Regions from separate parts of the Sphingobium sp. KCTC 72723 genome, predicted to be linked through region 1. Evidence: riboswitches for the same ligand, from Rfam matches in the RefSeq annotation. Region 1 holds a riboswitch; the other holds the start of a gene.
The links. Region 1 has a riboswitch for thiamine pyrophosphate ahead of SPBM01_RS15760 (TonB-dependent receptor). Riboswitches for the same ligand answer to the same signal wherever they lie in the genome.
Positions count from the first base shown of each region.

Region 2: linked by a shared signal. The riboswitch ahead of thiC (phosphomethylpyrimidine synthase ThiC) and the one ahead of SPBM01_RS15760 (TonB-dependent receptor) in region 1 are both predicted to bind thiamine pyrophosphate.

Region 1 is NZ_CP060388.1:3,220,254-3,227,001, reverse strand. Features, by position in the region: gene SPBM01_RS15785 (enoyl-CoA hydratase/isomerase family protein) at 1-218, opposite strand, end outside; gene SPBM01_RS15780 (SDR family NAD(P)-dependent oxidoreductase) at 218-979, opposite strand; gene SPBM01_RS15775 (acetyl-CoA C-acyltransferase) at 1,000-2,184, opposite strand; gene SPBM01_RS15770 (acyl-CoA dehydrogenase family protein) at 2,196-3,320, opposite strand; gene SPBM01_RS15765 (TetR/AcrR family transcriptional regulator) at 3,557-4,189, shown strand; TPP riboswitch at 4,240-4,368, shown strand; gene SPBM01_RS15760 (TonB-dependent receptor) at 4,360-6,501, shown strand; gene tenA (thiaminase II) at 6,519-6,748, shown strand, end outside.
Region 2 is NZ_CP060388.1:4,064,713-4,071,460, reverse strand. Features, by position in the region: gene SPBM01_RS19700 (circularly permuted type 2 ATP-grasp protein) at 1-1,620, opposite strand, end outside; gene SPBM01_RS19695 (DUF2126 domain-containing protein) at 1,620-4,979, opposite strand; gene SPBM01_RS19690 (hypothetical protein) at 5,042-5,338, opposite strand; TPP riboswitch at 5,375-5,484, shown strand; gene thiC (phosphomethylpyrimidine synthase ThiC) at 5,530-6,748, shown strand, end outside.

The DNA.
Region 1 (6,748 bases):
TCGCCAGCCCCGGCGAGCAATTGCACGTCGCCGCCCGCGCAGAACAGGCGGCCATTGCCGGTCAGGACGATGCAGCGAATGGCATCGTCCGTCTGGCAGCGGATCGCGGCGGCGAGCAGCGACCGGGCGAGCGGCAGCGTGATGGCATTGCCAGCCTCCGCCCGGTCGAGCGTGATCGTGGCGATCCCGTCCGCAACGGCAAGGCCGATGCCGTCCATCAGCGCGGGGCCATGCGGATCGCGCCGTCGAGGCGGATGACGTTGCCATTCAGCATGGGATTGCGGACGATGGATTCGACCAGTTGCGCATATTCGGCAGGCTTGCCGAGGCGGCTGGGGTGCGGGACCATCGCGCCCAGGGCATCCTGCACATGCTGGGGGAAGGCTTCGAGCATGGGGGTCAGGAAGATGCCCGGCGCGATCGTCATGACGCGGATCTTGTGTTGGGCCAGGTCGCGCGCGATCGGCAGGGTCATGCCGACGACGCCGCCCTTCGACGCGGCATAGGCAGCCTGCCCGATCTGGCCATCATAGGCCGCGACCGAGGCGGTGTTGACGATGACGCCGCGTTCGCCCTCAATCTCTTCCGCGCCAGCGAGGCGGGCGGCGAATTTGGAAATGACGTTGAAAGTGCCGATCAGGTTGACCGTGACCGTCTTGGCGAAGGTGTCGAGCGGATGGGGGGCGTTTTCCTTGCCCACGGTCTTGACCGCTGGCGCGATGCCCGCGCAGTTGACGAGGATGCGGGCGACGCCATGGGCGGATTCCGCAGCGTCCAGACCGGCGGTTACGCTGGCATCGTCCGCAACATTGACAGCGACATGGACAATGCCGAGCGCTTTTGCAGCCGCCTGCCCCGCTTCTTCATTCAAATCGAAGATGGTGACTTTGGCGCCCTGCGCCGCCAACATGGCGGCCGTCGCCTTGCCAAGGCCCGAAGCACCGCCGGTAACGATGGCTGATAAACCATTGATATTCATGGACTATATTTCCTATTCGTTCAGACCAGTTCTATCGCCATCGCCGTCGCTTCGCCGCCGCCGATGCACAGGCTGGCCACGCCGCGTTTCAGCCCGCGCGTTTCCAGCGCGCCGATAAGTGTCGCGACAATTCGTGCGCCGGACGCACCAATCGGGTGACCCAATGCCGTGGCACCGCCATTGACGTTGAGCCTGTCCGCCGGGATGCCCAGCTCCTTTGCCGCGATCATCGCGACGACGGCAAAGGCTTCGTTGACTTCGAATAGATCAACGTCATCGACCGACCAGCCTGCCTTTTCCAGCAGTTTTCGCATCGCCGGGACCGGGGCGGTGGTGAATTTGGAAGGTTCGTGGGCGTGGCCCGATGTCGCGACCACGCGGGCGACGATCTTCATGCCCTGACGTTCCGCGACGCTTTGCCGCGTCATCACCAATGCGGCGGCACCGTCGGAAATGGAGGAGGCGTTGGCCGCCGTGATCGTGCCGTCCTTGACGAAGGCGGGCTTAAGGCCGGGAATCTTGTCCGGCCGTGCCTTGCCCGGTTGTTCATCGGTGTCGATCACCGTGTCGCCGCCCCGGCCCTTGACCGTGACGGGGGTGATTTCGCGGACGAAAGCGCCGCTGGCGATCGCGGCATTGGCGCGGTCGAGCGAGCGGATGGCGTAATCATCCTGATCCTGCCGGGTGAACTGATAATCGCGCACGGCTTCTTCGGCGAACACGCCCATCGCCTTGCCCGGTTCATAGGCGTCCTCCAGCCCGTCCATCATCATCGTGTCGATGATACGGTCATGGCCGATGCGCGCGCCGCTACGATGCTTGGGCAGGGCGTAGGGGGCGTTGGTCATGCTTTCCATGCCGCCTGCAATGACGATATCGACTGCGCCGGAGGCCAGCGCTTCATGCGCCATGATCGCGGCCTGCATCCCCGATCCGCACATTTTGTTGACGGTGGTGGCTTCGGTGTTGAGGCCGAGGCCCGCGCCCAGCGCCGCCTGGCGCGCAGGTGCCTGTCCCAGGCCAGCGGGCAGGACGCAGCCCATATAGATGCGGTCGATGGCGTCAGGCGAGACGCCTGCCCGTTCGACGGCGGCCTTGACCGCTGCTGCGCCCAACTCCGTCGCCTTGAGCGCGGAGAGTGCGCCCTGAAAACCGCCCATGGGGGTGCGGGCATAGCTGGCGATGATGACCGGATCGTCTTGCATAGTGATTCCTTTCAAAGACTGCGCGCGATGACCATGCGCTGGATGTCCGACGTGCCTTCGTAAATCTGGCACACGCGCACATCGCGGTAGATTTTGGCGACGCCATATTCTTCCAGATAGCCATAGCCGCCCAGTGTCTGGAGCGCGCCCGACACGATCTGTTCGGCGGCTTCGGACGCGAACAGCTTGGCCATGGACGCTTCGGTCAGGCAGGGCTGGCCCGCATCCTTGACCCGCGCGGCGTTCAGCACCAGCTGGCGCGCCGCTTCCAGACGGGTGGCGAGGTCGGCGAGGCGGAAGCCCACTGCCTGATGCTCGATGATCGGCTTGCCGAAGCTCTTGCGGTCCCTGGCATAGGCAATGGCGATGTCGAGCGCGGCCTGCGCCATGCCGACGCATTGCGCGGCGATGCCGATGCGGCCGGTTTCCAGATTGGCGAGCGCGATGCGGTAGCCCTGCCCCGGCTGGCCGATCAGCAGGTCGTCCTCGACGAACATATCATCGAAGCGCAGCGCGCAGGTATCCGACGCGCCCTGCCCCAATTTATGTTCGATCTTGTCCACGATGAACCCCGGACGGTCGGTGGGGACGATGAAGACCGACAGGCCTTTCTTGCCCGCTTCCGGGTCCGTCACGGCGACGATCATGACGACGCCGGCGATCTTGCCCGACGTGATGAATTGCTTGGCCCCGGTGATGCGCCATCCGCCATCGACCTTGACCGCGCGGGTGCGGACGGCCGAAGCGTCCGACCCCGCATCGGCTTCGGTCAGGGCGAAGGCACCGATGGTGCGGCCACCGATCAGGTCGGGGAGGAAGCGTGCCTGTTGCGCGTCGCTGCCATCCTTGAGCAGGCCGGAGACGAGGATGCTGTTCTGGATCGACACGATGGTGGAGAGCGCGCCGTCCGCCGCCGCCAGTTCGATCAGCGCCAGCGCATAGGACACAGCGTCGGCTTCCGCCCCGCCAAAGCGTTCCGGCGCGGTCATGCCCCACAGGCCAAGGCCCGCCATCTGCTGGAATAATTCGGGCGGGTAGCCGCCTTCGGATTCGAAGCGGACGCTGTGCGGGCGAATGGCGTCCTGCGCGAAATCGCGCACGGTGTCGCGGATGGCCGTCTGGATTTCGGTCAGCATGAAACGCATCCGTCTTTTGTTTACTCACGGGTATATTGATTATCGCCGGGTTTCTTGTCAAGACTAACTGCTACTCCACATCCTCCCCCGGTGGGGGAGGTGGCAGGGCGCAGCCCTGACGGAGGGGTGTCAAGCTATCGAGAGGGCGACACCCCTCCACCACGCCTTTCAGGCGCGGTCCCCCTCCCCTTGCAGGGGAGGATGTGGGAAAGACGCCGACCAGACGTAAGGATTTTATGCCCGCCCACCCCGCAACCGACACCCCCTCCCCCTTCCGATCGCGCGAGGACCGGGCGCGCGATCGGGAGGAGAAGCGCGAGGCCGTGTTGCGGGCGGCGGTGCGGATGTTCAATGCGCGCGGCTATCATGCGTCGTCGCTGGACGATGTTGCCGCCAGCCTGGGCGTGAGCAAGCCGACCATCTATCATTATCTGGGCAACAAGGAGCAGGTGCTCGTCGAATGTGTCAATCGCGGGCTGGAAATGCTGGGCGAGGCGGCGGATGGCGCGCGGGCGCAGCCGGGGGATGGGCTGGACCGGCTGCGCTATTTCCTGTGCCGCTATGCGCAGATCAACATGGACGATTTTGGCCGCTGCGTCATTCGCACCAATGAAGAAGTGCTGTCGATGGACAGCGCCATCCGCTTTCGCGCGCGCAAGCGGGAGATTGATCTCGCCGTCCGGGCGATGATTCAGGATGGGGTGGATGATGGCTCGATCGCCCCGGTCGATGTGCGCTTTGCGTCATTTGCGCTGGCGGGGGCGCTGAACTGGCCCGCGCGCTGGCATGATCCCGACGGGCCGATGACCCCGGCGCAGGTGGCCGATGCGCTTGTGGCGATATTGATCGGCGGCATGGCCCCGCGCTGAATGACGCAAGCATTGACGTGAAGCCCCCGACGCCATAGGCGCAGCGCCAGTTTTCACCCACGGGGTGTCCCGGCGCTGCCGGGGCTGAGAGGCGGAGCGGGCGCAAGGGGCGCTTCACTGCGCAAACCCGCGAACCTGATCCGGCTCACACCGGCGGAGGAATAGGGACCATGCGTCGTTACGCCATCATTGCGCCTGCCTGCTTGTTTGCATTTTCCACCGTGGCCGTCGCCGCAGAGGCGGACCCCATCATCGTGACCGCACGGGGGCGCGCGGAAGCGGAAATTCGCGTGCCGGACACGATCGCCGTCTATGGTCCCGCCGCCATCGCCGCGCGACGGCTGACCACGATCGACGATTTCATTGCCGCGACGCCGGGCATCTTCATCATCAACGATCAGGATCCCGGCACCAACCTGATTTCGGTGCGCGGCGTTTCGACCAATCGCAACCAGTCGCCTTCGATCGCTTACATCGTCGACGGGCTGGCGCTGGCGGATTCCGAGCTGTTCACGCTGCGCCCCTATGATGTGGCGCGGGTGGAGATTTTGAAGGGACCGCAGGGCGCGCTGTTCGGCCGTTCGGCGTCGGGCGGGGCAATTGCCATGGCGACCAATGATCCGGGGCCGGACTGGGGCGGCGAAGCGGCGGTGGGGATCGGCAACGGGCTGACATGGACCGCCGATGGCGTGGTCAATGCGCCGGTGTCCGATCAGGTCCAGTTGCGGCTGGCAGGCTCCTATCGCAACAGCGACGGCTTCATTCGCAACACGTTTCTGGACAAGAAGGTCGATGGCAGCATCAGCCGCAACCTGCGGTTGAAGGCGAAGGTGGCGCTGGCCGAAGGATCGACGCTGAAATTCCGGCTGGGCTGGGCCAATGAGGAAGGCGGCGCGGCCTATATCTCGTCGGGCAATGTCACGGGCCTTTATGGCGGCAAGCTGTCGGGCAAGGCACTGACCAACCCGTTCGGCGATTTCGAGGGGCGCGCGTCGCGGACCTGGTGGGGCGCGCAGGCGACATGGGAGCAGGAAATGGGCGATGCCCTGATGCTCACATGGACTGGCGGCTATGACGATTATCACAAGGATTTCGTCGAGGAACTGGATTTCCGCAACGACACGCCCGTGACGTTGTTCGGTGTGGCGTTGTTCCCGAATGGTATTCAGCCTATCGCCCAACCCGTTGATATAAAGGCGTGGACGAGCGAAGCGCGGCTGACATCGCGTGGTGAAGGGCCGCTGCGCTGGCATGTCGGGCTGTTTTTCCAGCGGCTGGAACGCGACCGGACCGACGATTTCGGGCCTTTGCTGTTCGGCGGCGAAGCGTTGCGCGCGGAAACCCGGTCGAGCCAGATCGGCGTGTTTGCGCAGGCGAGCTATGACATTGCGCCGCAGGTCGAGGTGACCGGCGCGCTGCGCTATGACAGCGACCGGCGGCGCGAGGATACGGTCGGCGCCGCCAGCAGCACGATCGTAGCGCAGCGGGCGCGGACGTTCGAGAAATGGCAGCCGAAACTGTCGCTTGCATGGCGTCCTTCCGACAGGATCACAGCCTATGTCACCGGCGCAATCGGGTTCAAGGCGGGCGGGTTCAACCCCCTGCCCGGCGCGGCGGACGTTTGGCAGGCAGTGTTCCCGGCTGAAACGACCCGATCGGTCGAAGCAGGCGTGAAGGGACAGAGCGCCGATGGCCGGGTGCGGCTGTCGATCGCGGGTTTCGTGACCGATTATCAGAATTTCCAGAACACGGTGTTTCTGGGCAATTCGGTAGTGCTGTCGGTGCCGCAGGTCGATGTCCATGGCATCGAGGCTTCGGCGCAGGCGGCATTGGGCGCGGGGTTCAGCGTCGATGGCGGGCTGGCGTGGACGCATAGCCGGACGGGGCGATACCTGACCCCCAATCCGACGCCGGAGCCGGGCGAACCGGCGGTGCTGGACATGAGCGGACAGCGCACGCCCAATGCGCCCGACTGGACCGTCAATGGCGGCATCGGCTGGCAGGGCGCAGCGGGACCGGCGATGGTGGATGCGCGGTTGAGCGTCGCATATGTGTCGCGGGTGGATTTCGAGATCGACAATATCCTCCATTCGCCCGGCTATGCGTCGGTGGACGGGCGCGCGGGCATGAGCCACGGGGCGTGGACGTTCGACATCTGGGCGAAGAATCTGCTCGACAAACGCTGGGCGATTTCGGCGTTCGGGCAGCAGCAATTGCCGCTGTTGCTGGGCCTTGGTCCCAACGGGCCGTTCGACAGTTTCACCATCAACAGTGGCCGCCAATATGGCGCGAGTGCGCGGGTGCGCTTCTAAAAGCAAGGGAACAGACGATGGGCTTTTGCGACGATATCTGGGCGGAGGTCGCGCCGTTGCGGCAGGCGATTTTGGGGCATCCTTTTCTGGACGAATTGGCGCGCGGGACATTGCCGAGGCCAAGTTTCCAGCATTATATCGTGCAGGACAGCCTGTATCTGGCCGAATATGCGCGGGTGCTGGCGATTGCGGCGGCGCGGGCGCCCACGGCGGCGGGGCGGCTGGAATTTTCCGACGGGGCCAAGGT
Region 2 (6,748 bases), 840 kb from region 1:
GATGCGCAGCGTCATTTCCGCCCGTTCGATATAGCGGCCCAGCCAGTAGAGATTGTCCGCCGCCTTGGCAGGCAACATCCCGCCGATCCGCCGGATGGCGGGCGTGCCGCCGATGAGCGTGTCGGGCGGCACTGCCTGGCCATCGACCACGCACATGTCGGCGGACATGTCCCCCTGCCCCATCAGCGCAGCGCGAATGTCGCCATGCCCGGCCAAGCGCGCGAACGCGCCGGGCATCACGCGCCACGCGCCCGCTTCATCGCGCGCCACGAACAGGCGCAGCGTGAAGGGCAGCGGCGTCAGCCGTCCATCGACGATGGCAGGCGTGGTGGACAATTTCACCACTTCCTGCCCCACATAGTCCATTGGCCGCCGCGTCATCGCGTCGATCAATGCCGCGCGCCGGGTCGTGTCGAGCGCGGAACCCGCCGTGAAGCGCGCGTCGGGCAGGCCCGCGACATCGCGGTCGAACGCCGATCCGATCAGCAGGCTGTCCAGCCGTCCCAGAACATGGTCGCGTTCCTTGCCCTGCCCGCACCACCATGTCGCGATATTGGGCAGGATCAGGTCCGCGCCCAGCACCGCCTTACTCAGTTGCGGCAGGAAAGCGGCAAAGGCGCGCGATTCGATGACCCCTGCGCCGGGCCAGTTGCCCACCACCAGCCCGCCATTGGCGCAGGCGTCGAACAGGTCAGGCACGCCGATGCGCGATTCGCGGTCGAAGGCGAGCGGGTCGATGAAGCGGCTGTCCATCCACCGCCACAGCCCGTCGATGCGTTTCAGCCCCTGTATCGTGCGGACGAACAATTGCCCGTCGGTGACGATCAGGTCGTCGCCTTCGACCAGCAACAGGCCCAGATAGCGGGCCAGATGCGCCTGTTCGGCATAGCTTTGGTTGAAGCGGCCCGGCGTCAGCAGGCCGATGCGCGGGTCCGACCGTTCGCAATCGGCCGCGAGGCCACGCCGCAACTGCGCAAAGAAAGGCGCGAGGCGGCGACTGTTCAGCGCGCCCAGCAAATCGCCGGTAGCGCGCGACAGGGCCAGCCGATTTTCCAGCGCATAGCCCATGCCGACCGGGGTGCGCACACGGTCGGCCAGCACGCGCCATTCGCCATTGGGTCCGCGCCCGATATCAGCGGCGTAGAAATGCAGGTGATGGCCGCGCGGTGGCGGCGTGCCGGTCATCACGCGCCAATAATGCGGGCTGCCGGTGATGACGCCGGGCGGCAGATTGCCGTCGCTGACCAGTGATCCGGTGCCATAGATGTTGGCGATCACCTGTTCCAGCAGTTCGGCGCGCTGGGTCAGGCCGCGTTCGATATGCGTCCATTCGTCCGCACCGATCAGCAACGGCACCGGGCCGAGCGGCCATGCCCGTTCCTGATCGTCCCCGGTCAGGCGAAACGCCATTCCCAGGTCGATGGCCTGCCGCGCGACATGATCGGCCAGCGTGGCCGGGTCGCCCTGCGCCTGCACAGACAATCGGTCCAGCATCGCGCGCCAATGCCCGGCCATGTCCGGCGCGGCGTCGGCGAACAGGTCGCCACGCGGCGCAGCGGCAATATAGGCGTCGGCCCAGTTGTCGCCGCCAAGCGATGGCGCCGGGGCGTCGGCCACCATCACGCGCCCGGACGCGGCAACCGCAGGTCCAGCGTCATCGGAAATTCGCTTGGCCGTTCGGCGGGCGGCATGTCGACCGGGCCGGGGGTGTGGCCATAATCCTGAAAGCGCGCCTTGCGCCGGGCTTCGGCTTCATAACCGTTGATCGGCAGCGTGTCGTAATTACGCCCGCCCGGATGCGCGACATGATAGACGCACCCGCCCAGCGACCGCCCGCTCCAGCTATCCAGCACGTCGAAGGTCAGCGGCGCATTGGCGGGCAGATTGGGGTGCATACAATTGGCGGGCGCCCATGCCTTGTACCGCACGCCACCCACGCCTTCGCCGGGGACGGAGGTTGCCGTCATCGGCACCTGTCGCCCGTTGCAACTGACGATATGCCGCCCGGCTACCAGGCCGGTGGCGCGGACCTGCAACCGTTCGGTCGAACTGTCGACATAGCGCACCGTCCCGCCGATCGCCCCGGTTTCACCCAGCACATTCCATGGTTCGAGCGCATGGCTGATTTCCAGCCCGACGCCACCGGCATCCACGCTGCCATGAATGGGGAAGCGGAACTGGCGCTGCGCTTCGAACCAGTTGGGGTCGAAATCATAGCCTGCGCCGCGCAGGTCGGACAGGATTTCGAGGAAATCGGCCCAGACGAAATGGGGCAGCATGAAACGGTCATGCAGCGCCGTCCCCCATCGCACCAGATTGCCCTGTTGCGGTTGCCGCCAGAACCATGCGGCGAGCGCGCGGATCAGCAATTGCTGCGCCAGGCTCATGCGTGCTTCGGGTGGCATTTCGAACCCGCGAAACTCCAGCAGCCCCAGCCGCCCGGTCGGGCCATCGGGGGAGAACATCTTGTCGATGCAGATTTCGGTGCGGTGGGTGTTGCCCGTCACATCGACCAGCAGGTTTCGGAACAGCCGATCGACCAGCCACGGAGGAGGCGAAGCGCCTTCGCCCGCGAACGGGTTTGGCACCTGCGCCAGCGCGATTTCCAGCTCATACAGGCCATCGTGCCGCGCTTCGTCGATGCGCGGTGCCTGGCTCGTCGGGCCGATGCACAGGCCCGAAAACAGGTAGGAGAGCGAGGGGTGCCGCTGCCAGAAAAGAACGAAGCTTTTGAGCAGGTCGGGCCGCCGGATGAAGGGCGAATCGGTCAATGTCGGCCCGCCCAGCACGATATGATTGCCCCCGCCGGTGCCGACCGACCGGCCATCGACCATGAATTTGTCGGCGGTTAGCTGGCACTCGCGAGCATGAGCGTAAAGCTGTTCGGTGATCGACACCGTCTCGTCCCAGCTGGCGGCGGGGTGGACGTTGACTTCGATCACGCCGGGGTCGGGCGTGGCTTTCAGCACGGCGATGCGCGGGTCGGGCGGGGGCGAATAGCCCTCGATCCGCACGGGGATGTGCAGCGCTTCGGCGGCGGCCTCAACCTCCGCGATCAGTTCCAGATAATCTTCCAGCGCCTGCACCGGGGGCAGGAATACCGACAGATAATGGCCGCGCGGTTCGACCGTCACGGCGGTGCGCACCGCTCCTTCGATAATGACCTGTTCGACTCGTTCCTGCGCCGCTGCGCCGCCTTCCGGCCCGGCGACTCGCTGCGACTGTTGCGCGCGCACTTCCTCGACGCTGGCTTGGCTCACCACCTGCGCGCGGAAATCGGCCAGCGGCTCGCGCGGCTCGCTGGTGTCGCGGGGGTGGATATAGGGGTAATCGGACGGCGGCACATAGGGCAGCGACCCCAGCGGCAGGCGATAGCCCAGCGCCGAATCGCCCGGCACCGCGAACAGCTTGCCACGCCGCAACTGCCAGATTTCGCTTTGCCAGCGGGGCTTGGCGACCTGGCTCTGCCAGCGCTGCACCGGCAGGACATAGCCAACCGGCTGGTCGAGGCCACGCTCGAACGTCTTGACCATGCGCGCGCGCGCTTCGGGATCGCTGATCTTGGGATCGTCCGTCGTGGCGTTGACCGGCAGGTCGGCTTCCTTGAGCGACCATACCGCCGGATCTTCATAGACCGCATGGGTATATTCGTCGGAAAAGCCCATATTCCCGGCCATATGGCCAAGGAAAGCGCGGGCGTCGTCGGGAGTCACCGTCCGCGCGCCGTCGGGCGCATCGTCGGGCGCGATCAGGCTGTCGTCGCGCCAGATCGGCGCGCCATCGGTGCGCCAATAGACGGCATAGGCCCAGCGCGGCAGGCTTTCGCCCGGATACCATTTGCCCTGCCCGTGATGCAGCAGGCCGCCCGGCGCGAAGGTGGCGCGCAGCTTGCGGATCAGCCGGTCGGCATAGGCCGCCTTGGTTGGGCCGACCGCATCGCCATTCCATTCTTCCGCGTCGCCGCCGCATTCCGCCACGAAGGTCGGTTCACCGCCGATGGTCAGGCGCATATCCTGTGCCGCCAGATCGGCGTCGACCTTTGCGCCGAGCGCCATCACCGCGTCCCATCGCGTGTCGGTGAACGGCTTGGTGATCCGCACCGCTTCGGCGATGCGGCTGACATTCATGGCAAATTCGAAATCGACTTCGGCAGGTTCGGCCATGCCGCTGATCGGCGCGGCGGACTTGTAGTGGGGCGTCGCGCAGAGCGGAATATGGCCTTCGCCCGCAAACATGCCGCTGGTCGCGTCCAGCGCTACCCAGCCCGCACCCGGCACATAGGCTTCGGCCCAGGCGTGGAGGTCCACCACGTCCTGCGTCACGCCCTTTGGCCCCTCGATCGGTTCGACGTCGGCGACCAGCTGAATCGAATATCCCGACACGAAGCGCGCGGCAAAGCCCAGCCGCCGCAGCAACTGCACCAGCAGCCAGGCCGAATCGCGGCACGACCCGGTGCCGATTTCCAGCGTCTCCTCCGGCGTCTGCACGCCCGCTTCCATGCGGATGACATAGCCGACCTGTTGTTGCAGGCGGCGGTTCACTTCGACCAGGAAATCCACGGTGCGGCTGGTAAAGCCATCATATTGCGCGACCATCGCGTCGAACATCGTCCCTTGCGGTTCGATGTCGAAATAGGCGGCCAGATCGGTCTTCAGCTGATCGTCATAGGCGAAGGGATAAGTCTCCGCATAGGGTTCCACGAAGAAATCGAACGGGTTGATGATGTCCAGATCGGCCAGCAGATCGACCTGAATACGGAAATGATCGACCGGATCGGGAAACACCACGCGCGCCAGCCAGTTGCCATGCGGATCCTGCTGCCAGTTCAGGAAATGGTTCGCCGGTTCGATCTTCAGCGCATAATTGGGGACTTTGGTCCGGCTATGCGGTGCCGGGCGCAGGCGGATGACCTGTGGCCCCAGGCGGATCGGGCGGTTGTAGCGATAGGCGGTGAGGTGATGGAGCGCGGCTTTGAGCATGACTGCGATCAAACGCTACCGCTTGTTGCAATGCAACAGTCAATCGCGCGTCCGTGCAGTTTCTAGGGCTTTGCCAGCCGACCCCGCCGGTAGCGCCGCCGCAGCACCGCCCCCGCGATCAGCAACGGGGTTGCCGCGACCATCAACGCCATGCCGATCAGGCTGGGCGACCAGCCCATGATGCTATGCAGGCCAAAGGCCGATGGCGACAGCAGCAACAGGAAGCCCGCCGTCAGCAGCCACAAACCCCAGCGGCGCGGGCGCACCGCGACCATGCGATATTCATGCCGCCACGCCTTGCGGCCTTGCTTTGTGGAAAGATCGGGCCGTGAAAGATCGGGGGAGGGATGGTCGAACATATGGACTGGACTAATGCCGCGAACCCCTTACCCTGTCCAGCATCCCCGGGGGACCGTCCGCAGACGGTTGAGAGGCAGCTTAGTGGCTGCGACCCGTTGAACCTGATCCGGCTAAAACCGGCGTAGGGAGGGTCCGCCTGCGCTCACGCCGCTCGCATTCTCTCTCTTTCGCCATGGAGGAGAGACTTGTAATGGCAGATATTCCCGCCCGCACCGAAATCGGCGTCACCACTGGTCCCATTCGCGGATCGCGCAAGATTCATGTCGGCCCATTGAAGGTCGCGATGCGCGAAATCACGCTGGAGCCGGGCAGCGGCGAAGCGCCGGTGCGCGTATATGACACGTCCGGTCCCTATACCGATCCGGCCGCGCAGATCGACATTCGCGCAGGCCTGCCCACGCTGCGCCGCGACTGGATCATCGGGCGCGGCGATGTGGAAGAATATGACGCGCGGGCGGTGAAGCCGGAGGATAATGGGTTCCTGGCGGGAAGCCGCCTGGATCGTACCGCCCAAGCGGCAGCGCAGGGCGGCAACAAAGGCTCCGGGGTAGCGCAATTCCCGCTGGGCGCGCGCCGCCCGCTGCGCGCGAAGCCGGGCGCGAATGTCAGCCAGATGCATTATGCCCGTCGCGGCATCATCACGCCCGAAATGGAATATGTCGCCGAGCGGGAGAATCTGGGCCGGGCGCGACTGGCCGAATATGTGCGCGACGGGCAGGATTGGGGCGCGGAAATCCCCGATTATGTGACGCCCGAATTTGTCCGCGACGAAGTGGCGCGGGGCCGGGCGATCATCCCGTCGAACATCAACCATCCCGAATCCGAACCGATGGCGATCGGCCGCAATTTCCTGGTCAAGATCAACGCCAATATCGGCAATAGCGCCGTCGCATCGGACGTGGCCGCCGAAGTCGACAAGCTGGTCTGGTCGATCCGCTGGGGCGCGGACACGGTGATGGACCTGTCCACCGGGCGCAACATCCATGACACGCGCGAATGGATCATCCGCAATTCGCCCGTGCCGATCGGCACCGTGCCGATCTATCAGGCGCTGGAAAAGGTCGGCGGCGTGGCCGAGGATCTGACGTGGGAGATATTCCGCGACACACTGATCGAGCAGGCCGAACACGGCGTGGATTATTTCACCATCCATGCGGGCGTGCGGCTGGCCTATATCCCGATGACGGCGAAGCGCGTCACGGGTATCGTGTCGCGCGGTGGCTCCATCATGGCGAAATGGTGCCTGTCGCATCACAAGGAATCGTTCCTCTACGAACATTTCGACGAGATCACCGAGATCTGCAAAGCATATGACATTGCCTATAGCCTTGGCGACGGGTTGCGCCCCGGTTCCATCGCCGACGCCAATGACGAAGCGCAGTTCAGCGAACTCTACACGCTGGGCGAAC